DNA from 4 places in the Acidovorax sp. GW835-FHT14G06 genome. Region 4 is predicted to be linked to each of the others. Evidence: predicted binding sites of a transcription regulator. Region 4 holds the regulator's gene; each other region holds the start of a gene.
What was found. The regulator sigma-54, encoded in region 4, starts transcription at its own class of promoters, with help from an activator protein. The targets are predictions, from matches to a motif close to TGGCANGNAANCTGCTTT.
Positions count from the first base shown of each region.

Region 1: a site for sigma-54 is predicted at 5,060-5,077, ahead of AC1Q64_RS12010 (TorF family putative porin). Genes of this name have one in related genera too.
Region 2: a site for sigma-54 is predicted at 1,128-1,145, ahead of AC1Q64_RS22060 (CmpA/NrtA family ABC transporter substrate-binding protein). Genes of this name have one in related genera too.
Region 3: a site for sigma-54 is predicted at 2,785-2,802, ahead of AC1Q64_RS18530 (transglutaminase family protein). Genes of this name have one in related genera too.

Region 1 covers NZ_JBXAGA010000006.1:93,342-100,933, reverse strand. Annotated here, with positions in the region: gene AC1Q64_RS12035 (feruloyl-CoA synthase) at 1-760, opposite strand, end outside; gene AC1Q64_RS12030 (crotonase/enoyl-CoA hydratase family protein) at 801-1,583, opposite strand; gene AC1Q64_RS12025 (amidohydrolase family protein) at 1,744-2,631, shown strand; gene AC1Q64_RS12020 (MarR family winged helix-turn-helix transcriptional regulator) at 2,674-3,171, opposite strand; gene AC1Q64_RS12015 (YifB family Mg chelatase-like AAA ATPase) at 3,355-4,899, opposite strand; gene AC1Q64_RS12010 (TorF family putative porin) at 5,114-5,824, shown strand; gene glnK (P-II family nitrogen regulator) at 5,868-6,206, shown strand; gene amt (ammonium transporter) at 6,243-7,592, shown strand, end outside.
Region 2 covers NZ_JBXAGA010000015.1:50,843-58,434, reverse strand. Annotated here, with positions in the region: gene AC1Q64_RS22065 (ANTAR domain-containing response regulator) at 192-818, shown strand; gene AC1Q64_RS22060 (CmpA/NrtA family ABC transporter substrate-binding protein) at 1,343-2,587, shown strand; gene ntrB (nitrate ABC transporter permease) at 2,651-3,613, shown strand; gene AC1Q64_RS22050 (ABC transporter ATP-binding protein) at 3,610-4,443, shown strand; gene AC1Q64_RS22045 (CBS domain-containing protein) at 4,673-5,110, opposite strand; gene AC1Q64_RS22040 (DUF4148 domain-containing protein) at 5,648-5,938, shown strand; gene AC1Q64_RS22035 (DUF4148 domain-containing protein) at 6,023-6,316, shown strand; gene AC1Q64_RS22030 (TRAP transporter substrate-binding protein) at 6,476-7,495, opposite strand; gene AC1Q64_RS22025 (TRAP transporter large permease) at 7,537-7,592, opposite strand, start outside.
Region 3 covers NZ_JBXAGA010000010.1:130,998-138,589, forward strand. Annotated here, with positions in the region: gene AC1Q64_RS18530 (transglutaminase family protein) at 1-2,772, opposite strand, end outside; gene AC1Q64_RS18535 (alpha/beta fold hydrolase) at 2,934-3,656, shown strand; gene panC (pantoate--beta-alanine ligase) at 3,727-4,572, opposite strand; gene panB (3-methyl-2-oxobutanoate hydroxymethyltransferase) at 4,609-5,490, opposite strand; gene nadC (carboxylating nicotinate-nucleotide diphosphorylase) at 5,669-6,517, shown strand; gene nadA (quinolinate synthase NadA) at 6,514-7,592, shown strand, end outside.
Region 4 covers NZ_JBXAGA010000009.1:15,918-23,509, forward strand. Annotated here, with positions in the region: gene AC1Q64_RS16565 (hypothetical protein) at 1-337, opposite strand, end outside; gene argS (arginine--tRNA ligase) at 448-2,157, shown strand; gene AC1Q64_RS16575 (SPOR domain-containing protein) at 2,173-2,829, shown strand; gene AC1Q64_RS16580 (thiol:disulfide interchange protein DsbA/DsbL) at 2,922-3,578, shown strand; gene lptA (lipopolysaccharide transport periplasmic protein LptA) at 3,686-4,345, shown strand; gene lptB (LPS export ABC transporter ATP-binding protein) at 4,357-5,154, shown strand; gene AC1Q64_RS16595 (RNA polymerase factor sigma-54) at 5,327-6,928, shown strand; gene AC1Q64_RS16600 (glutaredoxin domain-containing protein) at 6,990-7,469, opposite strand.

The sequences.
Region 1 (7,592 bases), on a different contig from region 4:
AGATCTGCTGCAGGTTGGCGCACCACATGCGCTGGGTGTTGATGACCGGCTTGGGCATCTTGGTGGAGCCGCTGGTGAACAGGAACTTCACGATGGTGCCGGGGCCGGTGGCGTGCATGGCCGCGTCCACCGCCGGGGTGGCGGTGGTGTGGCGCAGGCTCTGGAAGGTGCCCGCCTTGCGGCCCTCCAGCGCGCCCTGGGCCAGGATCACTTCGACATCGGCCGCCACGGTGGCTGCGATGGCCTTGCCGTAGCGTGCGCCGTCGGCGGCAAACACCAGGCCGGGGGTGAGGGTGTCGATGACGTGGCGCAGCTTGTCGTAGTCCTGGCTCACGGTGGCGTAGGCGGGCGACACGGGGCAGTAGGGCACACCGGCGTAGATGCAGCCCAGCGCCAGCAGCGCGTGTTCGACGGTGTTCTCGCTCAGCACCACCACCGGGCGCTCTGCGTTCAGGCCCCGGTCCAGCAGGGCCTGGCCGATGCTGCGCGCGGCGTCGAGCGCCTGGGCGTAGCTCACATGCTGCCAGTCACCTGTCTTGCCGCCGGGCAGTTGTTCGCGGCGTGCCAGAAAGCTGTGCTCGGGCGTGGTCTCCGCCCAGTGCACCAGGTAGTCCGTCACGCGGCGGGCAAAGGCGCCCAGGGGCAGGTCCGCCTGCAGGTAACGCACGCCCGGTACACCGTCACGCAGGCTGACACGGGTCACGCCGAAGGTCACGGGGCGGTAGCGGGCCGGGGCGAGGGGGGTGGAGAGGTCGCTCATAGTGGATTCCAGCAGGGGCAAGGGGTGACTGGGGGCGGGCTCAGTCCTTGCGGACCTTGGCGGCGCGGCCTTCCAGGAAGTCGGCGAGGCGGGACTTGGCTTCAGGGGCGCTCTGGGCGATGGCAGCCATCATGGCTTCGGTGAAGAAGCCCTGGTCGGCGGGCTGCTCGGCAATCCGGGGCAGGGCGTGCATCAGCGCGTAGTTGGTCAGCGGCGCGTTCTGCGCCACGCGCACGGCCAGCTCGAAGGCCTTGGCAAAGGCCTGGCCCTCGGGCACGAGGTACTGGGCAAAGCCCACCTTCTCGCCGTCCTGCGCGTTGTAGACGCGGCCGGTGAGCATCATGTCCGTCATGCGCGCAGCGCCGATGAGCTTGGGGATGCGCACTGCGCCGCCGCCGCCCACAAAGATGCCGCGCGAGCCCTCGGGCAGCGCGTAGAAGGTGGACTCGTCGGCCACACGAATATGGCAGGCGCTGGCCAGCTCCAGCCCGCCGCCCACCACGGCGCCATGCAGCGCGGCGATGACCGGCACGGGGCCGTACTGCACACGCTCCAGCGCGGCGTGCCACATGCGCGAGTGGTGCAGGCCCTGGCCGGCGTCGCGCTCTTTGAGCTCCGACAGGTCCAGCCCGGCGCAGAAATGGGGGCCGTCGCCATCAATGACAGCGGCGCGCACGGTGCTGGGCATTTTCTCGAACAGGTCGCGCAGCGCAAGGATCAGGCCGTCGTTCAGCGCGTTGCGCTTGGCCGCACGGGTCAGGCGGATCACGGCCACTTCCTGGTGGTCGCCGCGCAGCTCGAAATGGATGTCTGGATGGGTCATAGAGGCTTTCGTGTTGGTTGAATTGTGGTTATAGTTCATAACCAATTCAAGCAAGCCAAGCCCGTTTTTTATTGGTGTTTACCCTTGATCTGCGTCACGCGCCGTGGCGCATGCTGGGGGTTTGACGCTGCACCGGCGGGCGCCAACCCAGGAGACACGCATGGACCACGCCAATCTGATCGCCATCGACATCCACACCCACGCCGAGGTGAGCTGCTGGAACCCGTTTGACAACTACGGCGAGGAGTACGACCGCGCCGCCGACAAGTACTTCAAGAACGGCCGCCGCCCCACCATTGCCGAGACGGTGGCCTACTACCGCGAGCAGAAGATTGGCCTGGTGATGTTCACCGTGGACGCCGAGTCCAAGATGGGCCGCCGCCGCATCCCCAACGAAGAGATCGCCGAGGCCGCCAAGGCCAACAGCGACATGATGACGGCCTTCGCCAGCATCGACCCCCACAAGGGCAAGATGGGTGCGCGCGAAGCCCGCCGCCTGATCGAGGAGTTCGGCATCAAGGGCTTCAAGTTCCATCCCACGGTGCAGGCCTACCACCCCTACGACAAGATGGCTTGGCCCATCTACGAGGTGATCGCCGAATACGGCATGCCCGCCATCTTCCACACCGGCCACAGCGGCATCGGCAGCGGCATGCGCTGCGGCGGCGGCCTGCGGCTGGAGTACAGCAACCCGATGCACCTGGACGATGTGGCCATCGACTTCCCCGACATGCAGATCGTGATGGCCCACCCCAGCTTTCCGTGGCAGGACGAGGCGCTGTCGGTTGCCACGCACAAGCCCAATGTCTGGATCGACCTGTCGGGCTGGAGTCCCAAGTATTTTCCGAAGCAGCTGGTGCAGTACGCCAACACGCTGCTGAAGGACCGCGTGCTGTTCGGCAGCGACTATCCGCTGATCACCCCCGAGCGCTGGATGAAGGACTTCCAGGAAGCGGGCTTCAAGCCCGAGGTGATGCCCGGCATCCTGAAGGGCAATGCGGTGCGCTTGCTGGGGCTGGACAAGGGCCCGGCAGCGCCGGCCGCCTGATACGCATCCAGGCCTCTTGTGGCCGGCTGAGCGGCCGCTGGATCAGTCGTAGACTTTTTGCAGCAGCCGGATCAGCGTCTTGCGCTCGGCCGCCGTCAGGCGGTTGGTGGCGTCTTCTTCCAGTTGCGCGGCCGTCTGCTCGGCCTGCGCCGTCAGTTCCACCCCGGCGGGCGTCAGGTGCACGCCCATGGCGCGCCCATCGCTCGGGTGCGGGCGCCGCTCGATCAGGCCGCGCCGTTCCAGCGCCGCAATCAAGCCCACCATGTTGGGCGGCAACACGCTGAGCGTGGCGCACAGCTGGCGTGAGGTGATGCCCGGGTTGTGCGCCACCAGCGACAGCACCGAGAAATCCACCACCTTCAGGTCGTACACGGCCATGCGTTCCATGAACACGGCAATGATGGACAGCGCCGCGCGCCGCGTGTTGTAGCCCACCAGCGTGCGCAAAAAGCCGGTGTCCACGGGCTCGTTGGCGGGGGCTGCGGTGTCTGTGGGGGCGGGGACCGACGGGGATTTCTTGGGGGAGCGGACGCTGGACATGGGGGGAGATTGTGCCGGGCGCCCGGGCCCACGCGACCGGCGTGACGCGCCCCGAAGGCGCGGAGCGCCCCCTTTTTGATCAAAATCAGCCACAGGCGCCGGTTGTATATGCGTCTGATGCTATCAATTTGATATCAATCGCTGTCAACGCAGCAGAATTCCCTGCATAGCAGCAGGCGCCTCTCACACCGGGCTGCGCAGCACGCGGCGGTATTGCACGGCCTCGGCCACATGGCTGACCTCGGTGGTGGGCGCGCCCGCCAGGTCGGCGATGGTGCGCGCCACCTTCAGCGCCCGGTGCGTGCTGCGGGCCGACCAGCCCAGGCGCGCGGCGGCGGTGTTGAGGAACTTGGCGGCGGCATCGTCCAGGTGCAGGTGGGCGTCGATCTCCTGTCCCTGCAGCGCCTGGTTGGTGGTGCCCTGGCGCGCGATGGCCTTGGAGCGGGCCTGCTCCACCCGGGCACGGATGCTGGCGGTGGACTCGCCCGCAGCCGCCTTGACCAGCTGCTCTGCGGGCAGTGCGGGCACCTCCACATGCAGGTCGATACGGTCCAGCAGCGGTCCGCTGAGCTTGGCCTGGTAGCGGTGTACCTGGTCGGGCGTGCAGCGGCAGGCCCGCTGCGTGGAGCCCAGAAAGCCGCAGGGGCACGGGTTCATGGCTGCGATCATCTGGAACCGGGCCGGAAACTCCGCGCGTTGCGCTGCCCTCGCGATGGTGATGTGGCCGGTTTCCAGCGGCTCGCGCAGGGCCTCCAGTGCGGCGCGGGGAAATTCAGGCAGTTCATCGAGGAACAGAACGCCCTGGTGGGCCAGCGAAATCTCGCCCGGCCGTGGTGGCGAGCCACCGCCCACCAGCGCGACCGCACTGGCCGTGTGGTGGGGCTGGCCGGTGGGTCGCACGCCAAAGGCCTCCGGGCGAAAGCGGCCGGCCAGGCTGGCCACGGCAGCGCTCTCCAGGGCTTCTTCCACCGTCATCGCGGGTAGCAGCCCGGCAAAACGCTGCGCCAGCATCGACTTGCCCGAGCCCGGCGGCCCGGCCATCAGCACGCTGTGGCCGCCGGCCGCTGCAATCTCCAGCGCGCGCTTGGCACCCGCCTGGCCCTTCACGTCGGCCATGTCGGGCCCGGTGGTGCTGGCGGCCAGCGCGGTGGCCTGCAGGCGGGTCCAGCCGTCGTTGGCCACGTCGGCATCGCCACCGGCCGTGCTGCCGGGTGGCAGGAACGCCCGCACCACATCCAGCAGGTGGCGCGCACGCACGACGCGCGCGGCGGGCACCAGGGCGGCCTCTTCGGCGCTGCCGGGCGGCAGCACCAGCTGGGCGTCGATCTGCTGCGTCTGCAGCGCGAGGCTGGTGGCCAGCGCGCCGCGCACGGGGCGCAGCTCGCCGGACAGCGACAGCTCGCCTGCAAACTCGTAGCCTGCCAGGCGGCTGGCGTCCACCTGACCGCTGGCGGCGAGGATGCCCAGCGCAATCGGCAGATCGAAGCGGCCCGAGTCCTTGGGTAGGTCGGCGGGGGCAAGGTTGACGGTGATGCGCTTGTTCGACGGGAACTCCAGCCCCGCGTTCTGCAGCGCGGAGCGCACGCGCTCGCGGGCTTCTTTCACCTCCACCTCGGCCAGCCCGACCAGCGTGAAGCTGGGCAAACCGTTGGCCAGATGCACTTCGACGGTGACTGCAGGCGCCTGCAGCCCCAGAAGGGCGCGGCTTTGCACCAAAGCAAGACTCATGAAGCGATTTCTCCCCAGATGGGTGCGTTTTGTGGTTTTTTAGCGCGACCCGTTGGGTGTCTGCACCAGTTGGGTGCAACATGCCGGACGCGGTCACCGCCACTGTACTGGGGATTGTTGTAACGCAACGCAACCGTGCAGCGCGCCGTGCACCTTGGTGTGGCACGGTCCGTGCTTAAAGCGCTTGTCCCTACTTTGTCCAACCGGAGGAAACATGACCCGCGCCATCATCAAGACCCTGGGCGTTGCCCTTGTTGCAACCCTTCCCATGCTGGCCAGCGCCCAGCTCACCGCCAACGTCAGCCTGACCACGAACTACAAGTTCCGTGGCCAGGACCAGGACACGTCCAAGGTCAAGGCCGTCAAGCCCGCACTGCAAGGCGGCTTTGACTACACCTTCGGTGAAACCGGCTTCTACGTGGGCAACTGGAACTCCAGCGTCAACTGGCTGACCGGCAACTCGCTCGAATCCGACATCTACGGCGGCTACAAGTTCAAGGCCGGTGACGTGGACCTGGACGTGGGCCTGCTGACCTACATCTACCCCGGCAACAGCGCGGGCAACACCACCGAAGTCTATGGCGCTGCCACCTTCGGCCCCGTGACGGCCAAGTACTCGCACACCCTGTCCAAGGACTACTTTGCCTACGCAGGTCCTGGCATGAAGGGCCGCAACACCGGCTACCTGAACCTGGCGTTTGCCCAGGAAGTGGCCCCCAGCACCACGCTGAAGGCGTCGGTCGGCTTCACCCGCTTTGGTGGTGACATCACGGCCCCCAACTTCATGGACTACAGCCTGGGCGGTTCGTACGACTTCGGCGGCGGCGTGTCCCTCGGCGCTGCCGTGGTTGGCGCCACCAAGAAGGCCTTCTACGGCCCGGTCAACAAGTCGCGCGTGATCGTCACGCTCACCAAAACCCTGTAAGTCTCAATGGGCGCCGGTGGCGCCCATTCCGGAGGAACTGAAAATGAAAATGGTGACAGCCATCATCAAGCCCTTCAAGCTCGACGAAGTGCGCGAAGCGCTCTCCGACATCGGCGTGCAAGGCATCACGGTGACCGAAGTCAAGGGCTTTGGCCGCCAAAAGGGCCACACCGAGCTGTACCGCGGTGCAGAGTACGTGGTGGACTTTCTTCCCAAGGTCAAGATCGAGGCCGCCGTGGCCGACGACCTGGTGGACCGCGTGATCGAGTCCATCGAGACCGCAGCTCGCACCGGCAAGATCGGTGACGGCAAGATTTTCGTGACCCACCTGGAGCAGGTGGTGCGCATCCGCACTGGCGAAACCGGCAAGGAAGCCCTGTAAGGGCGAGGCCGCATCCCATACAAGAAGAGAAACGCCATGAAAAAACTGCTTGCTTCCTTCATTCTGGGGCTGAGTCTGCTATCCGGCGGATCGGCTGTCCTCGCCCAGGCGCCCGCCACGGCAGAGGCCTCGGCACCCGCTGCGGCTGCACCAGCGGCTGAAGCCCCTGCTGCCGCTGCGGCTGCACCGGCTGCTGCTGCCGCCGCTGCGCCTGCAGCGCCCGCCGCAGAAGCGCCTGCTCCTGTCCCCAACAAGGGTGACACCGCGTGGATGATGACCTCCACCATCCTCGTGATCCTGATGGTCCTGCCCGGCCTGGCGCTGTTCTACGGTGGCCTGGTGCGCAGCAAGAACATGCTGTCCGTGCTGATGCAGGTGATGGTCACGTTCTCCCTGATCGTGGTGCTGTGGTTCATCTACGGCTACAGCCTGGCCTTCACCGAAGGCGGTGCCTTCATCGGTGGTTTCGACCGGCTGTTCATGAAGGGCATCTGGGACAACGCCGCAGGCACGTTTGCCAACGCGGCCACGTTCAGCAAGGGTGTCGTGATTCCGGAAGTGGTGTTTGCCGCCTTCCAGGCCACGTTCGCCGGCATCACCTGCGCCCTGATCGTCGGTGCGTTCGCAGAGCGCATCAAGTTCAGCGCCGTCATGCTGTTCATGGTCCTGTGGTTCACGTTCAGCTACCTGCCGATCGCCCACATGGTGTGGTTCTGGATGGGTCCTGATGCCTACGCCTCCAAGGAAGTGGCCGACGCCATGACCAGCAAGGCCGGCCAGATCTGGCAGTGGGGTGCTCTGGACTTCGCTGGCGGTACCGTGGTGCACATCAACGCCGCTGTGGCGGGCCTGGTGGGTGCGTTCATGGTGGGCAAGCGCATTGGTTACGGCAAGGAAGCCATGGCGCCTCACAGCCTGACGCTGACCATGGTCGGTGCCTCGCTGCTGTGGGTGGGCTGGTTCGGTTTCAACGCCGGCTCTGCCCTGGAAGCCAACGGTTTTGCAGCCCTGGCCTTCATCAACACGCTGGTGGCTACCGCTGCTGCCGTGCTGGCATGGTGCATGGGTGAAGCGCTGATGCGCGGCAAGGCTTCGATGCTGGGTGCAGCGTCGGGTGCCGTGGCGGGCCTGGTGGCCATCACGCCGGCTGCAGGCAACGTCGGTATCGGCGGTGCGCTGGTCATCGGTCTGGTGGGTGGTTTTGCCTGCCTGTGGGGTGTCAACGGCCTCAAGAAGCTGCTGGGTGCGGACGACTCGCTCGACGTGTTCGGCGTGCACGGCATCGGCGGTATCGTGGGTGCCCTGCTGACCGGCGTTTTCAACGCCCCTGGTCTGGGTGGCCCTGGCTACGTGGCCGACTGGGTGACCGCCACCATGGTGACCTCT
Region 2 (7,592 bases), on a different contig from region 4:
TACCGGGTATGCCCTTCCACAGTGTCAGTATTAGCAACTTTCAGGCCCCGCAAGGGGGGCCAGGGCCCCGAGGCGTGGCGGGCCTGGGGCAGGGTTCCCCTTGAGTGAAGTCCCATCGCAGCGGCCTTCCGCGGCCGTGCACCACCTCGGCGCACCAATTTGTGGCGTAAAAATTGCTTATGCTCACCGCTATGAATGAGGCTTTGCGCATCGTGGTGGTTGCCCCGGACCTGGCAGTCGCCGACCCTGACGACGAACACGCCGTCGAGCAGGCGGAACGGTCGCGGGCGCTGCGCATCGGGCTGCTGGAGAACAACTTCAACCTGGTGGCCACGCTGCCCGCCGACGTGTTTCTGAGCGAGCGCATTGCCCAGCTGCAGCCCGACCTGATCATCGTGGACGCCGAGAGCGAGGCCCGCGACGCGCTGGAGCACGTGGTGATGGCCACACGCGACGAGCGCCGCCCCATCGTGATGTTCACCAACGATGAAGACACCTCGCACGTGAAGGACGCGGTGGCGGCCGGTGTGTCTGCCTACATCGTGGCGGGTTTGGCACCGCAGCGCATCCGCCCCATTCTGGACGTGGCCATGGCCCGCTTCCAACACGAACAAGCCCTGCGCGCCGAGCTGGCAGACGCCAAGACCGAACTGCGCGACCGCAAGACCATCGACCGCGCCAAGGGCCTGCTCATGCAGCGCCAGGGCCTGACCGAACAGGCCGCCTATGAAAAGCTGCGCAAGACGGCCATGGACAAGGGCCTGAAGCTCGTGGACGTGGCCCAGCGCATGCTGGACGTGATGGATCTGCTGGGGTAGGGGCAGCGAATCCCCCCTGAGCGGCTGCGCCGCTTCCCCCTTCTCTCGAATCGCTACGCGATTCGGGAAGGGGCGAGGGGCTCCCCGATGCACTGCGGGGCGGACCTTGGCTTGCCATCACTCGCCTAGGCCGCGCCCAAGGCTACAGTCCCTCTCCAAATGGTGCGTCGCACAAAGGCGGTGCGATCACCATCCTCACACGAATACCATTCCTACTGCAAGCCCCGCAAGCTTCTAGCGCTTATTGATCAAGCGCAGACAGCTATTCATTCCATAGCAACCAACGCTCCAATATGGCGCAGCGCGCGCTGGCACGCGCTTTGCATTGCACAGTGCAAGACCAATGCAGGTCTGACCACTGACAGCACTGACCCAACGGCGGGCCGGTGCTGGCAAGGAGCCCCGGACCCGTTCCAGGCTCCACCCAGGACAAAGGCGTCCCCACCCGCTCCCGGCATTGCTTTGATGCAGCCAGGCGCGGTGTGAGGACGCCTTTTTGTTTTTCACGCCACCAGGGATGCCCCATGACCGATCTGTTGAAAACCAGCCTCAACCGCCGCACCGTGCTGCAGGCCGCCACCGTGGGCGCTGTGGGTGTGAGCCCCGCGCTGCGCGCACTCGTCCACGCAGCGGGCTCAGACGCCCCCGAGAAGAAGGAAGTCAAGATTGGCTTCATCCCGCTGACCGACTGCGCCAGCGTGGTCATGGCGTCGGTGCTGGGCTTTGACAAGAAATACGGCGTGACCATCGTCCCCAACAAGGAAGCCAGCTGGGCCGGCGTGCGTGACAAGCTGGTGAACGGTGAACTGGACTTTGCCCACGTACTGTACGGCCTGGTCTACGGAGTGCACCTGGGCACCGCCGGCCCCAAGAAGGACATGGCCGTGCTGATGAACCTGAACAACAACGGCCAGGCCATCACGCTCTCCAAAGCCCTGGCCGACAAGGGCGCGGTGGATGGCCCGTCCCTGGCCAAGCTCATGGCCAGCGAGAAGCGTGAATACACATTTGCGGGCACCTTCCCCACCGGCACCCACGCGATGTGGATGCACTACTGGCTGGCAGCGGCGGGCATCAACCCGCTGTCGGGTGCCAAGCTCATCACCGTGCCCCCGCCGCAGATGGTGGCCAACATGCGCGTGGGCAACATGGACGGCTTTTGTGTGGGCGAGCCCTGGAACCACCGCGCCATCATGGATGGCATCGGCATCACGGCCAACACCACGCAGGACATCTGGAAGGACCACCCCGAAAAGGTGCTGGGCACCACGGCCGAGTTCGTCAAGAAGTACCCCAACACTACGCGCGCCGTGATGATGGCCGTGCTCGAAGCCAGCCAGTGGATCGACGCCAGCCTGTCCAACAAGATGAAGATGGCCGAAACCGTGGCCGGCAAGGCGTATGTGAACACGGGCGTGGATGCCATCAACCAGCGCATCCTGGGCCGCTACCAGAATGGTCTGGGCAAGACCTGGGACGACCCCAACCACATGAAGTTCTTCAACGATGGCGCGGTGAACTTCCCCTACCTCTCGGACGGCATGTGGTTCCTCACCCAGCACAAGCGCTGGGGCCTGCTCAAGACCCACCCCGACTACCTGGCCGTGGCCAAGGAGGTCAACCAGGTGGACCTGTACAAGTCGGTGGCCAGCGCCATGAAGATCAATGTACCCAAGGATGTGCTGCGCACCAGCAAGTTCATCGACGGCGTGGTGTGGGATGGCAAGGACCCCGCCAAGTACGCCGACGGCTTCAAGATCAAGGCCTGACGGCAGCCCTGCCCCAGCGCCCTCCCGGCCACCCCGCAAGCAAGCCCTGCACAGGAGAAAACCATGGTCAGTGCCGTCTTTCACTCCCCGTTGGATGCAGCCCCCGTGGCCGCACAGAATGCTATGAATACTGTAGCTGCAAGCGCAACATCCACTAGCGCAAGAAGCCAAAAGGCTGCAACATCTGCCCCCAAGTCACCCGCTGCGCCCACCAGCGTGGCCACTGGCCGCGACTGGTCCGCCCTCTCGCGCAGCTTCTGGCTGGCCGTGCTGCCGCCGCTGTGTGGCCTGGGCCTGCTCGTCGGCCTGTGGGCGGTGGTCTCCACCACCACGGGCGGCAGCATCCCCAGCCCCAAGGACACCTGGCTGCAGGCGCTGGAGGTGTTCAGCAACCCCTTCTACCGCAACGGCCCCAACGACCAGGGAGTGGGCTGGAACGTGCTGATGAGCCTGCAGCGCGTGGCCATCGGCTTCGGCATGGCGGCGCTGGTGGGCATCCCCGCGGGGTTTGTGATCGGACGCTTCAACTTCCTGTCGCGCATGTTCAATCCGCTCATCAGCCTGCTGCGCCCCGTGTCGCCGCTGGCGTGGCTGCCGATCGGTCTGCTGGTCTTCAAGGGCGCCAACCCGGCGGCCATCTGGACCATCTTCATCTGCTCCATCTGGCCCATGATCATCAACACCGCCGTGGGTGTGCAGCGCGTACCGCAGGACTACATGAACGTGGCCCGCGTGCTCAACCTGAGCGAATGGAAGATCGCCACCAAGATCCTGTTCCCCGCCGTGCTGCCCTACATGCTGACCGGCGTGCGCCTGGCCGTGGGCACCGCGTGGCTGGTGATCGTGGCGGCAGAGATGCTGACCGGCGGCGTGGGCATCGGCTTCTGGGTGTGGGACGAGTGGAACAACCTCAACGTCAAGAACATCATCATCGCGATCTTCGTGATCGGCATCGTCGGGCTGCTGCTGGAGTTTGCACTCATCAAGCTGGCCACCGCATTTACGTTTGAAGAGGTGAAAGCATGAACACGACAGCTCCATCCACCCACCCTTCCATGAGCACCAAGTTCATCGAGATCCACGGCGTCGAGCAGACCTTCAAGACGGCCAAGGGCCTGTTCCCGGCGCTTCGCGACATCCACCTGACGATTGCCAAGGGCGAGTTCGTGGCGCTCATCGGCCACTCGGGCTGTGGCAAGTCCACGCTGCTCAACCTGATCGCAGGCCTGACCACGCCCACCAACGGTGCGCTGCTGTGCGCCAACAAGGAGATCAAGGGCCCCGGACCAGAGCGTGCGGTGGTGTTCCAGAACCATTCGCTGCTGCCCTGGCTCACCTGCTTTGACAACATCTACCTGGCGGTGGAGCGCGTGTTTGGTGGCAAGGAAACCAAGGCCCAGCTCAAGGCACGCACCGACGCCGCGCTGGCCCTGGTGGGCCTCACGCCCGCCGGGCAAAAACGGCCCGGCGAAATATCTGGCGGCATGAAGCAGCGCGTAGGGATTGCGCGTGCTTTGAGCATGGAACCTCAGGTGCTACTGATGGACGAGCCGTTTGGCGCATTGGACGCGTTGACCCGCGCCAAGCTGCAGGACGAGTTGCTGGAGATCGTGGCGCGCACCCAGAGCACCGTGGTCATGGTGACCCACGACGTGGACGAGGCCGTGCTGCTGTCCGACAAGATCGTGATGATGACCAATGGCCCTGCTGCCACGATTGGCGAGGTGCTGACCGTGGACTTGCCCCGCCCCCGCAAGCGCGTGGAGCTGGCCGAGGACCCGCAGTATGTGCACTACCGCAAGGCAGTGATCGACTTCCTCTACACGCGCCAGGGCCACGTCGAAAAAGCCGCTTGAGCCGCCGGGTCGGCGGCGACCCGGCGGCCCGAAAAAAAAGGCTCTGACCAGGTGGGTCAGAGCCCTTTTTCGTTGTGCCCCCATGGCAGGTCCGTCGCACGCGCGCAACTCCAGACCAGTGCACCCCCGCACGGGCAGCCCTGCAGCGCTAGGTGCGCCCCCCTTCCCGAGAATGGCGCAGCCATTCAAGGGAAGGGGGGAAGGCGCGCAGCGCCTCAGGGGGTTGCTCCTAGTGACTACCGGTGATGTAGTTCTCCAGCTGCTCAATGATGAATTTCTGCTCGGAAATGATGTCCTTGACCAGATCACCGATGGAAATCATGCCCACCAGCTTGCCACCGTCCACCACGGGCAGGTGGCGCAGGCGGTTGTTGCTCATGAGCTGCATGCACTGCTCGCTGGTCTGATCAGGGCGCACAAACATCACGGCCGAGGTCATCACATCCTTGACCTGGGTGACGGCTGAAGTGCGCCCCATGAGGGCGATTTTGCGGGCGTAGTCCCGCTCGGTGAAGATGCCGACAATGGACGCGCCCTCGGTCACGATGAGCGCGCCAATGCCCTTGTCGGCCATGAGCTGGAGGGCATCCAGCACAGAAGCGGCGGGGCTGATGGTTTGGACGGTAGCGTCGGGTTTGGACTGAAGAATCTTGGCGACTGCGGTCATGGAAACCTCCCTCGTGAAAACGGAAACGGGCACAAAGAGATTTCAGCCCATAAGCCCCGCGCGCGCAACCCACGCAAGCCCCATATGCAGCGCTTTTTGATCATCCTGTTGCACGGCGAATGCAACGGATGTTTCTGCGCCGTTGCATACCGCCTCGCGCGAAACAAACTGAAAAGAAGCGAAACCGCGGCGAGACGACGCCCCCGGCCTGGCCCGGCACGATCGAGCCCATGTTCACCGCACCGACCACGCAACCATCTCCAGCATCTGGCGCCTGCCAGCGTCCAGCGGTTTCCCAGACCAACCGCCAGGGTTCCGAAGGCGGGCAGATACGGCAGACGGCCCGGAAGATTGTTTCCAATACTGGAACAGTTAGTTCGCGACTCAGTGGTTTTTCTCTGAACAGCACCGGCGTACAGTTCATCCCATCGATGAGCCGAACCCGCAAGGCGACTCACCGAACCCGGTGCGAAGCGAGTCGTTTTTGATCTTCACCCGGTTTTTTGAGACGCTTTTTTAACTTCAAGGATTTCCATCATGAACAACACCGCACGTTTCCTCTCTATCGCTGCTGTTGCCGCTTTCGCTTCTTTTGGTGCCCAGGCCGACGAAGCCGACGCTTCGCAGTTCGCCACCCAATTCGAAACCAGCCGCACCCGCGCCGAAGTGATCGCCGAAGCCGCCACCGCTGTACAAATGCGCAGCCAAGAGCCCGCTGGTTCCCGTGTGGTGACCTACAAGTCCACGGCCGACCGTGCCGCTGTGCGTGCCGAAGCTGCCGCACAAGCCATGCGCACTGGCCGCGTGGGCCCTGCTGAAGGCGGTTGATTCAATTTTTTGAATCCACAGTTTCATCCACCGCGTATCCCAGATACCTCGTCCCCATTTTTTGAATTTCACAGGAGTTTCATCATGAACAAGACTGCCCGTTTCCTCTCTATCGCTGCTGTTGCTGCTTTTGCTTCTTTTGGTGCCCAGGCTGACGAAGCCGATGCTTCGCAATTTGCCACCAAGTTCGAAACCAACCGCACCCGCGCTGAAGTGCAAGCCGAAGCCGCTACCGTGGCCCAAACCCGCTCGATCGAACCCGCTGGTTCGCGTGTGGTGACCTACAAGTCCACGGCTGACCGCGCTGCCGTGCGTGCCCAGGCTGCTGAAGCCCTGCGCACCGGCCAGATCTCGTCCGGCGAAATCGGCTCCATGTAATTCGCTGGGCCTGCACCGCGGTGCAGGCAGATGATTGCAAATGCCAAAAGGCCGAGGCCCCTGCAGGGGCCTCGGCCTTTTTGATGGCGCTTCGCTAAAAACAGAAGCTCGAAGCCCACCGACAGCTTAACGGCTGCCGCCGAGGGGCTCCACCAAGATTTACTTGCCTGCGCGCGCCTGAGCCACCGCGGCCTGCACGTCCTTCCACAACGCTTCGCCCACGTTGGCGGCAATGCTGGCGTTCACGGCACTGAGCTTTTCGCGCATGCGGTTGGCTTCAGCTGCAGGCAAATCATTGACCTGCATGCCCTTGCCCTTGAGGTCGGCCAGCGCCTTGTCGGCCTCGGCACGGGTGTCCTGGCGCTCGAAGTCGCGGCTCTTCTTGGCGGCGTCAAGCAGCACCTTCTGCTCGGCCTTCGACAGGCCATCCCAGTACTTCTTGCTGACCAGCACGATCCAGGGGCTGTAGACGTGATTGGTCACGGTGAGGTACTTTTGCACCTCATAGAACTTGCTCGACAGGATGGTGTTGTAGGGGTTCTCCTGGCCGTCCACCGTCTTGGTTTCCAGCGCGGTGAAGAGCTCGGAGAACGGCAGCGGCACCGCGTTGGCGCCCAGGGTCTTGAAGCTGTCGAGGAACACGTTGTTCTGCATCACGCGCAGCTTGATGCCGTCCATGTCTTCCAACTTGTTGACCGGGCGCTTGCTGTTGGTGAGGTTGCGAAAGCCGTTCTCCCAATACACCAGGCCCACCAGGCCTTTTTCCTGCAGCTTGTCCATCACCTTCTGGCCCACGGGGCCGTCCAGCACCACATCGGCTTCCTTGGCGTTGTTGAACAGGAACGGCGTGTCCCAGATGGCCATTTCCTTGGTGATGCCCACCAGGGTGGCAGTGGAGCCCACCATCATCTCCTGCGCGCCGCCGATCAGGGCCTGCTGCATTTGCACATCCGAGCCCAGTGCGGCGGCACCGATGGCGCGAATCTTCATCTTGCCGCCCGAGGCCTTTTCCACTTCCTGCGCAAACAGCTTGGTGGCCCGGCCCTGGTTGGAGTCCTCGTTCAGGCCGTAGCCAAAACGGATGATGCGCGGCTTGAAGTCTTGCGCAGCCACCTGGAACGAGCAGGTGATGGCAGCCACCGACAGGGCGGCGAGCAGGGTACGGCGGAAAGGTTTCATGGTTGTCTCCATTGCAGGGGGGAAGGAAAGCGAAGGGGTCGTCAACGCAACCAGACGACAGGCGCGGTCACGATCTGGGGAAAAACCACCAGCAGCG
Region 3 (7,592 bases), on a different contig from region 4:
CCAGAAGCGGGCGATCAGGGCGCGCAGCAGCAGCTGCTGCACCACGCTCATGTGGGCGTGGGGCGGCATCTCGAACGCGCGCAGCTCCAGCAGGCCCAGGCGGCCGGTGCTGCTGTCGGGCGAGAACATCTTGTCGATGCTGAATTCGCTGCGGTGCGTGTTTCCGGTCACATCCACCAGGATGTTGCGCAGCGTGCGGTCCACCAGCCAGGGCGGCATGCCCTGGCCGTAGACCGCACGGTTGGTTTCGATCTCGCGCAGCGCGATCTCCAGTTCGTACAACTGGTCGTTGCGCGCCTCGTCCACGCGCGGCGACTGGCTGGTGGGGCCGATGAACAGGCCGCTGAACAGATAGCTCAGACTCGGGTGGTTGTGCCAGTACAGCAACAGGCTGGCCAGCAGCTCGGGCTTGCGCAAGAAGGGCGAGTCGGCCGGTGTGGCGCCGCCCATCACAAAGTGGTTGCCGCCGCCGGTGCCAGTGTGGCGGCCATCGGTCATGAACTTCTCGGCCGACAGGCGCGTCTCCCACGCCGCGTTGTACAGAAACTCGGTGTGCTGCACCAGCTCCTTCCAGTGGCTGGCGGGGTGGATGTTCACCTCGATCACACCCGGGTCGGGCGTAACCGCCAGCACCTTCAGGCGTGCGTCGCGCGGGGGCGGGTAGCCTTCCAGCACGATCTTCATGCCCAGCTCTTCGGCCGTGGCCTCGATGGCGGCCAGCAGGTCCAGGTAATCCTCCAGGCGCGCCAGCGGCGGCATGAAGACATAGAGCACTCCGTACTTTTCACCCACCTTCTCGGCCTTGGGGCCGCTGGCGCGGCGTGGGTCGCGCACCTCCACGCACAGCGCTGTGCGCGACAGGCCTGCGGCCGACTGGAACTTGCCCGGTGGCTGCATGCCCGCATGCGGGTCGGGCTGCCCGGCCTGGCGCGCGTGGTCGCCGCCAGCCGTACCTTGCGCCATGCGGCGTGCCTCGCCCGGTGCGGTGGCGCCCGCCAGGTAGGGCAGGTCGCGGTCGCCGGTGACCGGGCCGGATGGCACGGAATACCGCGCCCGCAGCGTGGTGGCAGCGGCCAGCGGGCTTTGGGGCGCGGTCGGGTCTTGCGGGATCAGGTGCTCGGTGTCCGACGCCTTCACCCAGGGCAAGGCGTCCAGCGGCAGGCGGTAGCCCATGGGCGAATCGCCGGGGATGAGCAGCATGCGGTCGTCGCGGAAGAACCACGGCCCGGTGCTCCACACGCTGCCCGCCAGCGTGCCTGCGCCTTCGCCTGCCTGCAGCGGCAGCACATAGCCCACCACGCTGTCGAGCTTTTGCTCGAAAACGCGGCGCAGGCGTGCGCGCTCCAGCTCATCGTCCAGACGCGCGTCAAACGGGTCCACGTTGACCGGCAGGCGCCGCTCGCGCCACAGGTAGTAGAAGGTGTCTTCATAACCGGGCTGGATGTAGCGGTCCGTCACGCCCAGCTTGCGCGTGAGGTGGCGCACAAAACGTTCGGCGTCGGCGCTGGTGTAGTGGGATGGGTCACGCTCGTCGGCAAACAGCGCGGGGTTCTGCCACGCGGGCTGGCCGTCGGCGCGCCAGCAGATGGACAGGGCCCAGCGCGGCAGCTGCTCGCCCGGGTACCACTTGCCCTGGCCAAAGTGCAGGAAGCCGCCCTGGCCATATTCGGCGCGCAGCTTGTGCGTGAGTTCGGTGGCAAAGCCGCGTTTGGTGGGGCCCAGGGCATCGGTGTTCCACTCCGGCGCGTCGCGGTCGCCCACGGCCACAAAGGTGGGCTCGCCGCCCATGGTCAGGCGCACATCGCCCGCCACCAGGTCGGCGTCCACCCGCTCGCCCAGCGCCAGCACGGCCTGCCACTGGTCTTCGGTGTAGGGCTTGGTCACGCGGGGCGATTCAAAGATGCGCATCACGCGCATCTCATGGCTGAACTCCACCTCGGCCTTGTCCACGCCGCCTTCAATCGGCGCGGCGCCCGAGGGTTGGGGTGTGCAGGCCAGCGGGATATGGCCCTCGCCCGCCATCAGGCCGCTGGTGGCATCGAGGCCGATCCAGCCCGCGCCGGGCAGGTAGACCTCGCACCAGGCGTGCAGGTCGGTGAAGTCGTGGTCGGTGCCGCTGGGGCCATCGAGCGCCTTCACGTCGGGTGTGAGCTGGATCAGGTAGCCCGACACAAACCGCGCCGCCAGCCCCAGGTGGCGCAGCAGCTGCACCAGCAGCCAGCCCGAGTCGCGGCACGAGCCGCTGGCTTTTTGCAGCGTCTCCTCGGGCGTCTGCACGCCGGGTTCCATGCGGATCAGGTAGCGGATGTCTTGCGAGACCTGCTGGTTGAGCTTGACCAGGAAATCGATGGTGCGCTGCTTGCTGCGGTCCACCTTGTCCAGATAGGCCTGCACCAGCGGTGTCATCGGGTCGGTGGCCAGGTACGGTGCCAGCTCCTGCTGCACATCGCTGCTGTAGTTGAACGGGATGTTCTCGGCCTCGGGCTCCAGGAAGAAGTCGAAGGGGTTGTACACCGCCATCTCCACCACCAGGTCCACCGTGACCTTGAACTCGCGCGTCTTCTCGGGGAAGACCAGCCGCGCCTGGTAGTTGGCAAACGGGTCCTGCTGCCAGTTGATGAAGTGCTGCGCAGGCTCGACCTTGAGCGAATACGAAATGACGTTACTGCGGCAGTGGGGCGCGGGCCGCAATCGTATGGTCTGCGGCCCGAGGCCTACCAGCCGGTCGTATTGGTAATGCGTGACGTGGTGGAGCGCGGCGTGGATGGGCATATGCAGGCCATGCTAGCAAGTCCCGAGCCATCGCGGGCAACTATTCCGGGGGCGGTGACAAGCGGTCATCGGCTGTTCACAATGTGCGGTCCGTACCCCGCTGCTGGGGTTGTCTCTCTTTGGCTTATCGCGCACCAACTTGGTGATGCCCTGATTCACCCATGTCCCATTCCCCCCAACTACTGCTCCTGCCGGGCCTGGCCGCCGATGAACGCATGTGGCGCGGCGTGCTGCCGCTGCTGCCCGCCGCGCTGCGCCCCGAGGTCGCCACCGCCCACCAGGATGTGAACCTGCACAGCATCGAAGACTTTGCCGCACGCCTGCTGGCACAGCACGCGGGGCCGCTGGTGCTGGCGGGTGCGTCGATGGGCGGGATGATCGCCATGGAGGCCGCGCGCCAGGCGCCGCAGCGTGTGGCAGGGCTGGCGCTGCTGGGCACCACCGCGCGGCCCGAGACGCCCGACATGCGCGCCCTGCGTGAAGGCGCCATCGAGCTGTTTGAACAGGGCCGCATGCGCGAGGTCATCGAGCCCAACGTGGCCCTGGCCTTCCACCCCGTGAACGCCGCCAAGGCGGACCTGGTGCAGGCCTACCTGGACTTTGTACTGGACGCGGGCCCCGACCACCTGGTGCGCCAGAACCGCGCCGTGATCCATCGGCCCGATGCGCGGGTGCATCTGCCGCAGGTGGCCTGCCCCGTGCTGGTGGTGTGTGGTGCGGCCGACCAGCTCACGCCGCCCGAATGTTCTGCAGAGATCGTGGCGCTGGTGCCAGGCGCCGAACACCACCTGCTGCCCGACAGCGGCCACATGCTGACCATGGAGCAGCCCGAGGTGGTGACCCGCTTGCTGGTGCAGTGGCTGGCCCGCAACGGATGGATTTGAATAAATTGAAGAGTTTTTGGCCGGAAGCGTTAGTGGAATATGCCTGAGTAGCTATGAAAATAGTAGCTAATCAGAACTCCAGGTTGTCAATCAGCCGCGTGCTGCCCAGCCGTGCAGCACCCAGCGCCACTAGCGTGCCTGCGGCATCTTCGGCCGTGGCGGGCAACAGGTCGGCCCGGCGGCGCACCGTGAGGTAGTCGGGCGCCCAGCCCCGCGCGCGCAGAGCGTCCAAGGCCAGTGTCTCCAGAAGGCTGCGGTCGCTGGGGGCGGTGCCCGGCCACTGCCGCGCCAGCCGCTGCAAGGCCTGTGACAGGGCCACGGCCTCCTGCCGTTCTTCCAGGCCCAGGTAGCCGTTGCGCGAGCTCAGCGCCAGCCCATCGGCCGCGCGGCAGGTCTCGCCCGCCACGATGTCGATGGGCAGCGCAAACTGCCGCACCATGTGGCGGATCACCATGAGCTGCTGGTAGTCCTTCTTGCCAAACACCGCTGTGCCGCCGGTCTGGCCCAGCACGCAGGCAAACAGTTTCATCACCACCGTGCTCACGCCCACAAAAAAGCCGGGGCGAAAGTGTCCTTCCAGCATGTCGGCCAGCACCGGGTCGGGGTGCACCTTGAAGGTCTGGGGTTCGGGGTACAGGTCCGTCTCGCGCGGTGCAAACAGTACATCACAACCGGCGGCCTGCAACTGGGCGCGGTCGGCCTCCCAGGTGCGCGGGTAGCTGTCAAAGTCCTCGTGCGGCAAAAACTGCAGGCGGTTCACAAAGATGCTGGCCACGGTCACATCGCCCAGGGGCTTGGCCTGGCGCACCAGGGCAATGTGCCCCTCATGCAGGTTGCCCATGGTGGGCACAAACGCAGGGCGGCGGTAGGGGGCCAGGGCTTGGCGCAGGTCGGCAACGGAGCGGGCAATCAGCATGGGGTCGGAGGGGTCAGAAGGAGAGAGGAAAAAGGCTCACCAGGCGTGCACAGCGTTGTCCGGGAAACGCCCTTGCTTCACGGCCTGCACATACGCCTCCATGGCGCCGCGCACGCTGCCTGCGTCCTGCATGAAGTTGTGCACGAACTTCGGCATCTTCCCCAGGTTCATGCCCAGCATGTCGTGCAACACCAGCACCTGGCCGGCTGTGCCGTTGCCCGCGCCGATGCCGATGGTGTGGCAGTGCGGCAGCTCAGCCGTCAGGTCGGCGGCCAGCACGGCGGGCACCATCTCTAGCACCAGCATGGCGGCACCTGCGTCCTGCAGTTCGTGCGCCTCCTTGCGCAGGGTGCGGGCCGCGTCGTCGGTTTTGCCTTGCACGCGGTAGCCACCCAGCGCGTGCACCGTCTGCGGCGTCAGGCCCAGGTGGGCGCACACGGGCACGCCGCGCTGCACCAGGAATTCGACCGTGGCCGCCGTCCAGCCGCCACCTTCGAGCTTGACCATGTGCGCACCCGCCTGCATCAGCACGCAGGCGCTGCGCAGTGCTTGTTCGCGGCTTTCGGCGTAGGTGCCATAGGGCAGGTCGGCCACCAGCCAGGCGGTGCCCTGCACGCGGTGCAGGCCGCGCGCCACGCTGGCTGTGTGGTAGGCCATGGTGTCCAGCGTCACACCCACCGTGCTGGGCAGGCCCTGGCACACCATGCCCAGCGAATCGCCCACCAGAATGCATTCCACCCCCGCCGCATCAGCCACGGCCGCAAAGGTGGCGTCGTAGGCGGTGAGCATGGTGATCTTCTCGCCCGCTGCGCGCATCTGTGCCAGGCGCGGCAGGCTCACGGGGCGGCGCTGGGGCAGGGGCGATGCAGGCGGCAGCGTGCCGTAGGGCGTGGCAGAAACAGGGCTGGTGGCGGTCATGTAGCGCGGTGGAGCCAAAAAATTGCCGCGAGTCTATGCGACCAATACTGGGTGTACTTATTGGTTTCCTGCACGGGCCCCAGGGGCCTGCGCTGGCACAGTGGCCTTTGCGTTCCCGGTATGCTCGCGGCCCATGACAGCTGCGACATATTCCGCACATTCCCCCGCAAAGACCCCCATGAGCGATACCGAAGTGAAGGCCCTGGCCCAGGCCGATGTGGCGCGCGCCCTGGCCGAAGACGTGGGCACCGGCGACCTCACCGCCGGCCTGATCGACCCCGCCCGCCGCGCCCGCGCGCGCATCCTGGCGCGCGAAGCCGCCGTGATCTGCGGCGCCCCCTGGGCCGAGGCCGCGCTGCGCGCCCTCGACCCCACGGTGCAGATCACCTGGCATGTGGCCGAAGGCCAGCGCTGCGCCCCCGACCAGGTGGTGCTGGAGATTGAAGGCAATGCCCGCGCGCTGCTCAGCGCCGAGCGCACGGCGCTCAACTTCCTGCAACTGCTGTCGGCCGTGGCCACCAAAACCCGTACCTATGTGGATGTGGTGGCTGGCACCCGCGCCCACATTGTGGACACGCGCAAGACCATTCCCGGCCTGCGCCTGGCGCAGAAATACGCCGTGCGCGTGGGCGGCGGCACCAACCACCGCATTGGCCTGCACGATGCGGTGCTGATCAAAGAGAACCACATTGCCGCCGCAGGTGGCGTGACCGCCGTGCTGCGCGCGGCCGACAAGGTGGCGTCACAGGCAAAGTTCATCGAGATCGAAGTGGAAACCCTGGAGCAGCTGGCCGAGGCGCTGGATGCGGGCGCCAAGATGGTGCTGCTGGACAACATGCCCTTGGCCCAGCTGCGCGATGCCGTGCGCATCAACGCGGGCCGTGCGATTCTGGAAATCTCGGGCGGTGTCACGCTCGACGGCCTGCGCGAATTGGCCGAGACGGGGGTGGACCGCATCTCCATCGGCACGCTGACCAAGGACGTGAAGGCCACCGATTTCTCCATGCGACTGCAGGAACTGTCATGACCACCACCGCCGTGTTGAACCGCATCGATGTGGAGTACGAGCAGCCGCTGGATGCCCAGGAAGGCGCCGTCTGCTCCACCAAACACGCCTGGGCCCGCGTGCCGCCCGAGCCTTCGCAGGCAGAGCGTGCCGCGCTCAAGGACAAGATCCGCCGCCTGCTGAAAGAAAAGAATGCGGTCATGGTGTCGCACTACTACGTGCACCCGGACCTGCAGGACCTGGCCGAGGAAACCGGTGGTCTGGTGAGCGACTCGCTGGAGATGGCCCGCTTTGGCCGCGACCACGCGGCGCAGACCCTGGTGGTGAGCGGCGTGCGGTTCATGGGCGAAACGGCCAAGATCCTGAGCCCGGAAAAGACCGTGCTCATGCCCGACCTGGACGCCACCTGCTCGCTGGACCTGGGCTGCCCCATCGACGAATTCAGCGCGTTCTGCGACCAGCACCCCGACCGCACCGTGGTCGTCTATGCCAACACCAGCGCGGCCGTGAAGGCGCGCGCGGACTGGCTCGTCACATCGAGCTGTGCGCTCGACATTGTGAGCGCCCTCAAGGCCGCAGGCCAGAAGATCCTGTGGGCGCCCGACCGCCACCTGGGCGCTTACATCCAGCGTGAGACGGGCGCTGACATGGTGTTCTGGAACGGTGCCTGCATCGTGCACGACGAGTTCAAGGCGCTAGAGTTGGAGCTGCTCAAGCAGCAGCGCCCGCATGCCAAGGTGCTGGTCCACCCCGAGAGTCCCGCCGACGTGGTGGCCCTGGCCGACGCCGTGGGCTCCACCAGCGCCATCCTCAAGGCTGCGCGCGAGATGGACGCCAGCGAGTTCATCGTGGCCACCGACAACGGCATGATGCACAAGCTGCGCACTCTCAACCCCGGCAAGACCTTTTACGAAGCCCCCACGGCGGGCAACAGCGCCACCTGCAAGAGCTGCGCGCACTGTCCCTGGATGGCGATGAACGGCCTGGCCGATGTGGCCCGCGTGCTGGAGACCGGTGCGAACGCTGTGCACGTGGACCCTGCACTGATCCCGCGTGCGCGCCAGCCGATTGACCGCATGCTGGCCTTCACGGCGGC
Region 4 (7,592 bases):
GGATCACGTTCTCATAATTGTCCAGGTGCACACGTTCCATGGCCTCCCAGGGCACGGTGTGCGGGTCGTCCTGGCGCAGGTCGGTGATGCCGGTGGCGTCGATGACCACCGCAGGGTCTCGTACCCGGTAGGCCTCCAGGGTGGACCTGCCCAGGGTTCCGCCTACACAGAACGCCACAAACGCGGCGCACAAGCAGAGGATCGTGAGCAGCCGGTCATTCGATACAGCCGCCCAATACAGCGAAAAGGCCAGACACGCGAGCACCAGCAGGGTAAAAGGCACCTGAAACACCAAGGTCCAGCGGCGCCGGTAGAGCATGATGGGCTGAGGCTGCATGCGCTTTCTCCTGTGGAATGGGCACTATTGTCCATTGTGCCTTTGGCTGTGGGACCGCCTCTGGTGGCAGGTCCGGCGCCTTGCGGCTGGCGCACCCGTAAAATCCGCCGATGCTCACAGCCAAAAATGAATTGCTCGCTGCGCTCGCAGCCGAGCTGGAAAACCTGTCCCCCGGCGCTGGCGCCAAGGCGGCATTTGAATCTCCCAAGGTGGCGGCCCATGGCGACTTCGCCTGCACCGCAGCCATGCAACTGGCCAAGCCCCTCAAGCTCAACCCGCGCGCACTGGGAGAGCAGCTCAAGACCGCACTCGAAGCCACGCCTGCCTTTCAGCGCTGGGTGTCCGCCATCGAAATCGCGGGCCCTGGCTTTCTGAACATCCGCCTCCAACCCGCCGCCAAGCAGGAAGTGGTGCGTGAGGTGCTGGCTGCGGGCGAGCGCTTTGGTTACCAGGCCAGCAATGGCCAGCAGGTGCTGGTCGAGTTCGTGTCGGCCAACCCCACGGGCCCGCTGCACGTGGGCCACGGCCGCCAGGCCGCGCTGGGCGATGCCATCTGCAACCTGTTCAGCACCCAGGGCTGGAAGGTGCACCGCGAGTTCTATTACAACGACGCGGGCGTGCAGATCGACACTCTGACCAAGAGCACGCAGCTGCGCGCCAAGGGTTTCAAGCCCGGAGACGACTGCTGGCCTACCGACAGCGACAACCCGCTGGCCAAGAACTTCTACAACGGTGACTACATCGCCGACATTGCCGAGGCCTTCAAGGCCAAGGCCACCGTCAAGGCCGACGACCGCGAGTTCACGGCCAATGGCGATGTGGAGGATTACGACAATATCCGCCAGTTTGCGGTGGCCTACCTGCGCAACGAGCAAGACAAGGACCTGCAGGCGTTCAACCTGCACTTTGATGAGTACTACCTGGAATCGAGCCTGTACACCAGCGGCCGCGTCGAGGCTGCCGTGAACAAGCTCGTGGCCAACGGCAAGACGTATGAGCAAGACGGCGCGCTGTGGCTCAAGAGCACCGACTACGGCGACGACAAGGACCGCGTCATGCGCAAGCAGGACGGCACGTTCACCTACTTCGTGCCCGACGTGGCCTACCACATTGCCAAGTGGGAGCGCGGCTTCACCAAGGTCGTCAACATCCAGGGCACGGACCACCACGGCACCATCGCCCGCGTGCGCGCCGGCCTGCAGGCGGCCGATGTGGGCATTCCGCAGGGCTACCCCGACTACGTGCTGCACACCATGGTGCGGGTGGTCAAGGGCGGCGAAGAGGTCAAGATCAGCAAGCGTGCGGGCAGCTACGTCACGCTGCGCGACCTGATCGAGTGGACCAGCAAGGATGCGGTGCGCTTTTTCCTGCTCAGCCGCAAGCCCGACACCGAGTACACCTTCGACGTGGATCTGGCCGTGGCCCAGAACAACGACAACCCGGTGTACTACGTGCAGTACGCGCATGCGCGCATCCAGTCGGTGCTGCGCGCCTGGCAAGAGGCGGGCGGTGGTGATGTGGCTTCGCTCAAGGATGTGGACCTGTCCGCGCTGGAGGGCCCTCAGGCCCAGGCGCTGATGCTGCAGCTGGCCAAGTACCCCGAGATGCTGACCGCCGCCGCAGATGGCGAGGCGCCGCACGATGTGACGTTCTACCTGCGCGACCTGGCCGCCAGTTACCACAGCTATTACGATGCCGAGCGCATCCTGGTGGATGACGAGGCGGTGAAGAAGGCGCGCCTGGCGCTGGTCGCCGCCACCGCCCAGGTATTGCACAATGGCCTGGCCGTGCTGGGCGTGTCGGCCCCAGCCAGAATGTAAGCAGTTACTACCAATATGAAAAAGCAACAGACGGGCGGGACCATTGTCGGCTTCATCGTCGGGGTCATTGTGGGCCTGGGCGCGGCGCTGGCCGTGGCCGTGTATGTGACCAAGGTGCCGGTGCCCTTCCTGAACAAGGGCAATGGTCGGGGGGCAGACATGGACGCAGCCGAATCCCAGAAGAACAAGAACTGGGATCCGAACTCGCCGCTGTATGGCAAGAATCCGGCACGTCCTGCCGCGCCACCGGTTGCAGCCGCCGCATCGTCTCCTGCATCGGCACCTGCCCCCGAGGTGCGCGCTGCCGCCTCAGCGGCCAAGCCTGCAGCGAGCAAGCCAGAGGCCAAAGCCGACGCCAAGGCCGAGAGCAAGGCAGGCGCCGATCCGCTGGGCGATCTGGCCGTGGCCAAGGCAGCGGCCAAGGGCAGTGTGGACCCGTTTGACTACTTCGTGCAGGCGGGCGCCTTCCGCACCCAGGCCGACGCAGACGCCCAGCGCGCCAAGCTGGCCATGCTGGGCTGGGAGGCCCGCGTGAGCGAGCGTGAGCAAAATGGCCGTGCGGTCTTCCGGGTGCGCATCGGCCCCTTCACCAAGCGTGACGATGCCGAGGTGCTCAAGGAAAAGCTCGATGGCGCCGGGCTGGAGTCGGCGCTGGTGCGCGTGCAGCGCTGACAGGCCTGCCAAAACGGCGTCAACGCCAGGGCTGAACTTTTTGTAAAGGGATGTCTCACATCCCCCATACCTGAACCAGGAGAGTCTTTGTCATGAAACGCCGTGAGTTTTCTTTGTCCGCCGCGTCGGCGGTTGCCGCTTCTGCCCTGACGCTGCCAGTGGCCAACCCCGCCATGGCGCAAGCCCGCCAGTTCAAGGAGGGCAAGGACTTCAAGCGGCTGGACAAGCCCGTCGCCCCCGATGCCCCCGCTGGCAAGGTCGATGTGATCGAGTTCTTCTGGTACAGCTGTCCCCACTGCAACGCCTTTGAGCCCACGCTGGACGCCTGGGTCAAGGCCGCGCCCAAGGACCTCTCCATCCGCCGCGTGCCCGTGGCGTTCAACGCCAGCTTTGTGCCCCAGCAAAAGCTGTACTACACACTCGAAGGCATGGGCAAGCTCGACGCGCTGCACGCCAAGGTATTCCGCGCCATCCATGTGGAGAAGGCCAAGCTCGCCAAGGACGACGAAATCCTGGCCTGGGTGACCCAGCAGGGCGTGGATGCCGCCAAGTTCAAGGAAGTCTATGGTTCCTTCAGCGTGGCCAACCAGGTGCGTCGCGCCTCGCAGCTGCAAGATTCGTATGGCGTCGAAGGCGTGCCGTCCATGGGCGTGGCGGGCAAGTACTACACCGACGGCACGATGGCTGGCAGCATGCAGACGGTGCTGCAAGTGGTCGAATACCTGGCGGCCACGGCGCGCAAAGCCTGACAAGGTGCCGACTCTGTCGGCAAGCTGTTCCAAAAGCCCGCTGATGCGGGCTTTTTTTCGGGGTGGGTACTATCGGGTGGCTACAATCATTGCAAGATTCGTGCCCTATGACCCACCGCCTACTCCCCCTCCTGTTGCTCGCAGCCCTGACCGGTCTTGCGGGTATGGCACACGCCGAAAAGGCCGACCGTGCCAAGCCCATGAACATCGAGGCCGACGCCCTGCGCCACGATGAACTCAAGCAGACCAGCGTGTTCTCGGGCCGCGTGGTGATGACCAAAGGCACCATCGTGTTGCGCGGTGCGCGGCTGGATGTGCGCCAGGACGCCGACGGTTACCAATACGGCGTGGTCACGGCCGAGGCGGGCAAACGGGCGTTTTTCCGCCAAAAGCGCGACACCGTAGCTGGAGTGCCAGACGAGTTCATCGAAGGCGAGAGCGAGGTCATCGAGTACGACGGCAAAGCCGACAACGTGCGCTTCATCACCCGCGCCGAACTCCGCCGCTACCGTGGGTCGGTACTGAACGACGAGATCACCGGTGCCGTGATCGTCTATAACAACCTCACCGACGTGTTCACGGTGGACGGCCAGAGGGCACCAGCGTCGTCTGCTGCCGCAGGCGACACGCCAGCGTCCGGTGGCCGCGTGCGTGCCGTGCTGGCGCCCAAAGACCCGCCGTCCGGCGCGGCGGCCCCAGCCGCAGTGCCTGACGCGCCCGCACCGGCGCTGCGCCCCAGCAACAGCCTTGGCGGCGGCGCCAAGTGAGCGGGCCCGCTGTGAGTACTGGTCCTGATACCCGGGCTGATAACCGCCTGGGGCCCGATTCCCAGTCGGGCAGCCGCCTGGAGGTTCAGCACCTGGCCAAGTCCTATGGCAGCCGCAAGGTCGTCAAGGATGTGTCGCTGGTGGTGCAAAAAGGCGAGGTCGTGGGGCTGCTGGGCCCCAACGGCGCGGGCAAGACCACGTCCTTCTACATGATCGTGGGCCTGGTGCGCAGCGATGCGGGCGACATCCGTATCGACGGCCACTCGGTGGCCCACATGCCCATCCACCGCCGCTCACGGCTGGGGCTGTCGTACCTGCCGCAGGAAGCCTCCATTTTCCGCAAGCTCACCGTCGAAGAAAACGTGCGTGCAGTGCTGGAGCTGCAGCGTGCCGACGACGGCCAGCCGCTGACGCGCGACGCCATCGAGGAGCGCCTGACGGCCCTGTTGCAAGAGCTGCGTGTGGACCACCTGCGTGCATCGCCTGCCCTGGCCTTGTCCGGTGGCGAGCGCCGCCGCGTCGAGATCGCCCGCGCCCTCGCCACCCAGCCGCGCTTTATCCTGCTGGACGAGCCCTTTGCGGGCATTGACCCCATCGCCGTGATCGAGATCCAGCGCATCATCGGCTTCCTCAAGGCACGCGGCATTGGTGTGCTGATCACCGACCACAACGTGCGCGAGACGCTGGGCATCTGCGACCACGCCTTCATCATCAGCGACGGCCGCGTGCTGGCGCAGGGCACCCCCTCCGAGATCGTGGACAACGCCGAAGTGCGCCGTGTGTACCTCGGCGAACACTTCAGGATGTAGACATGGCCCCCACGCTTGTCACTTTGTGTACTGCGCTGCCTCCTGAGGGGGCTTTCGCGCCTTGGGGCGGCCCGGCGGCGCAGCACTGTGCCCCCACGCTCCCCGCTGCGCGTGGTTCGCTGCCCCCCAAGGGGGCTTTCGCGCCTTGGGGCGGCCCGGCGGCGCTCAATCAATGAAGCCTGGACTCTCGCTGCGCGTCTCGCAGCACCTTGCATTGACCCCCCAGCTCCAGCAGTCCATCCGGCTGCTGCAGTTGTCCACGCTCGAACTCTCGCAGGAAGTCGAGCAGATGCTCGACGAAAACCCGTTCCTCGAACGCAATGCCGACGAAGCACCGCGCGAGGAGTTTGGTCTGGAAGCCGCCGATACGCCCGCGCAGGCCGACGACTACGGTGCCGATGATGCTATGTTTTCAGGAGCTGTCAGTGCAAACAGTACCAGCACTGAGAGCCAAAACGAGGCTGAAATCCCCGGTGGAGGCGCCGACGAGCCCGACTGGAGCGGCGACGGCACCGTTGAGATGGCGCCCAACGACGCCGAGTGGGGCGGCGACGCCCCGGCACGCACCCGCAACGATGCGGAAGGCGACGGGGCCGACGCTACCGAGCTGGCCCGCTCGCAAGAATCGCTCACCGCCTTTCTGCACCGCCAGGCGCTGTCGCTGCGGCTGTCTGAAGTGGACACGGCCGCGCTGCGTTTTCTCATCGAATCGCTGAACGACGATGGCTACCTCGAAGAGCCGCTCGAAGAGCTGGCCATCAGCCTGGCCGGGCCCGACGATCTGGAGCAGATTGAGGAGCTGGTGCACCGCTTCACCGTGGCCCAGCGGCTTCTGCAAAGCCTGGAGCCTGTGGGCGTGGGCGCGCGCAACCTGGCCGAATGCCTGACGCTGCAGCTCACGGCCCTGGCCGCCGACGAAGACAGCGATGCCGACCCGGACACGGTGCGTACAGCACTCTCGATCTGCCAGCAGCCGCTGGAGATGCTGGCCCGCCGCGACATCCGTCGCCTGACGCTGCTGTGCAGCGAAGGCGGCGCCAGCGGCGAAGAGCGCACGCGTGCCGCCATGGCGCTGATCGCACGGCTGGAGCCCCGCCCCGGCCGCCGCTTTGCCGATGTAGAGCGCAACATCATCATCCCCGACGTCATCGTGCGCAAAGCCGGGCGTGCCAATGGGCACAGCGGGCAGCACAACTTCATCGTGCAGCTCAACCCCGACGTGATGCCGCGCCTGCGCGTGCACGACATCTACGCTGGCGCACTGCGCGGCCACAAGGGCGGCGAGGGACATCAGGGCATGCAGCAGCGCCTGCAGGAGGCGCGATGGTTCATCAAGAACATCCAGCAGCGCTTTGACACCATCCTGCGCGTCTCGCGCGCCATCGTCGAGCGGCAGAAGAACTTCTTCACCCACGGCGAACTGGCCATGCGCCCGCTGGTGCTGCGCGACATCGCCGACGAGCTGGGCCTGCACGAGTCCACCATCAGCCGCGTGACCACCGCCAAGTACATGGCCACACCGATTGGCACCTACGAGCTCAAATATTTCTTTGGCTCGGGTCTGGGCACCGAGACCGGCGGCAATGCATCGAGCACCGCCGTGCGCGCGCTCATCAAGCAGTTCGTGTCTGCCGAAAACCCCGCCAAGCCGCTGTCCGACAGCCAGATTGCCGAGATGCTCAAGGAGCAGGGCATCGAGTGCGCACGCCGCACGGTGGCCAAGTACCGCGAGGCGCTCAAGATCGCGCCGGCCAATCTGCGCAAGGCGTTGTAGTGCTCAACGCATTGAAGAGCATAAGCCTCCCTCAACGCCCTGAACGCAGGATGCTGACGGATTACTTGCGCGCCATGAATACCGCGTCATACGCCTGGGGTGTGAACCCGGCGATTTTCTGGCCGTTGGTCAGCAAGACTGGCACACCTCTGGCACCCAGTTGCTTGAACGCAGCCTTGCCAGAAGGCGTGTCGATGTCCAACTCCCGGTAGGCGATGCCCTTGTTAGTCAGATAGGCCTTGGCCGCCTTGCAGTAACCGCACCAGGTGGCCATATAAAGCACCACATCGCCTCGTGCGATTGCGACCTGTGGGGTGTCGGGGGTTGCTGCTTGGGGAGTGGAGGCCGCGCCTGGCACCACGCTGACTGGCAGGTTTTCCAGCTTCATCGTTTTCTCTACGGCTCCAGTCACCGGTGGCTGGTCGCTGTAGACCACCCTGCCGTCTACTCCCACTGATTTGTAGAGTGTTTGAGCGTTGGCAGCCAGAGGCATCACTGCCAGCGCCAGGGTGGTCAGCAGGGTCCGAACAAAAAGGCGCATGAGGGGGCTCCGGTAAAATCCACTGCCCGAGAGCATACGAGACAGTGGCGCCCGGCTCACAGGACTCGTGCGCAACACCCCCATGCAGCGGCACGGGCGCCACGGTGTGGATGGGCTGGTGAC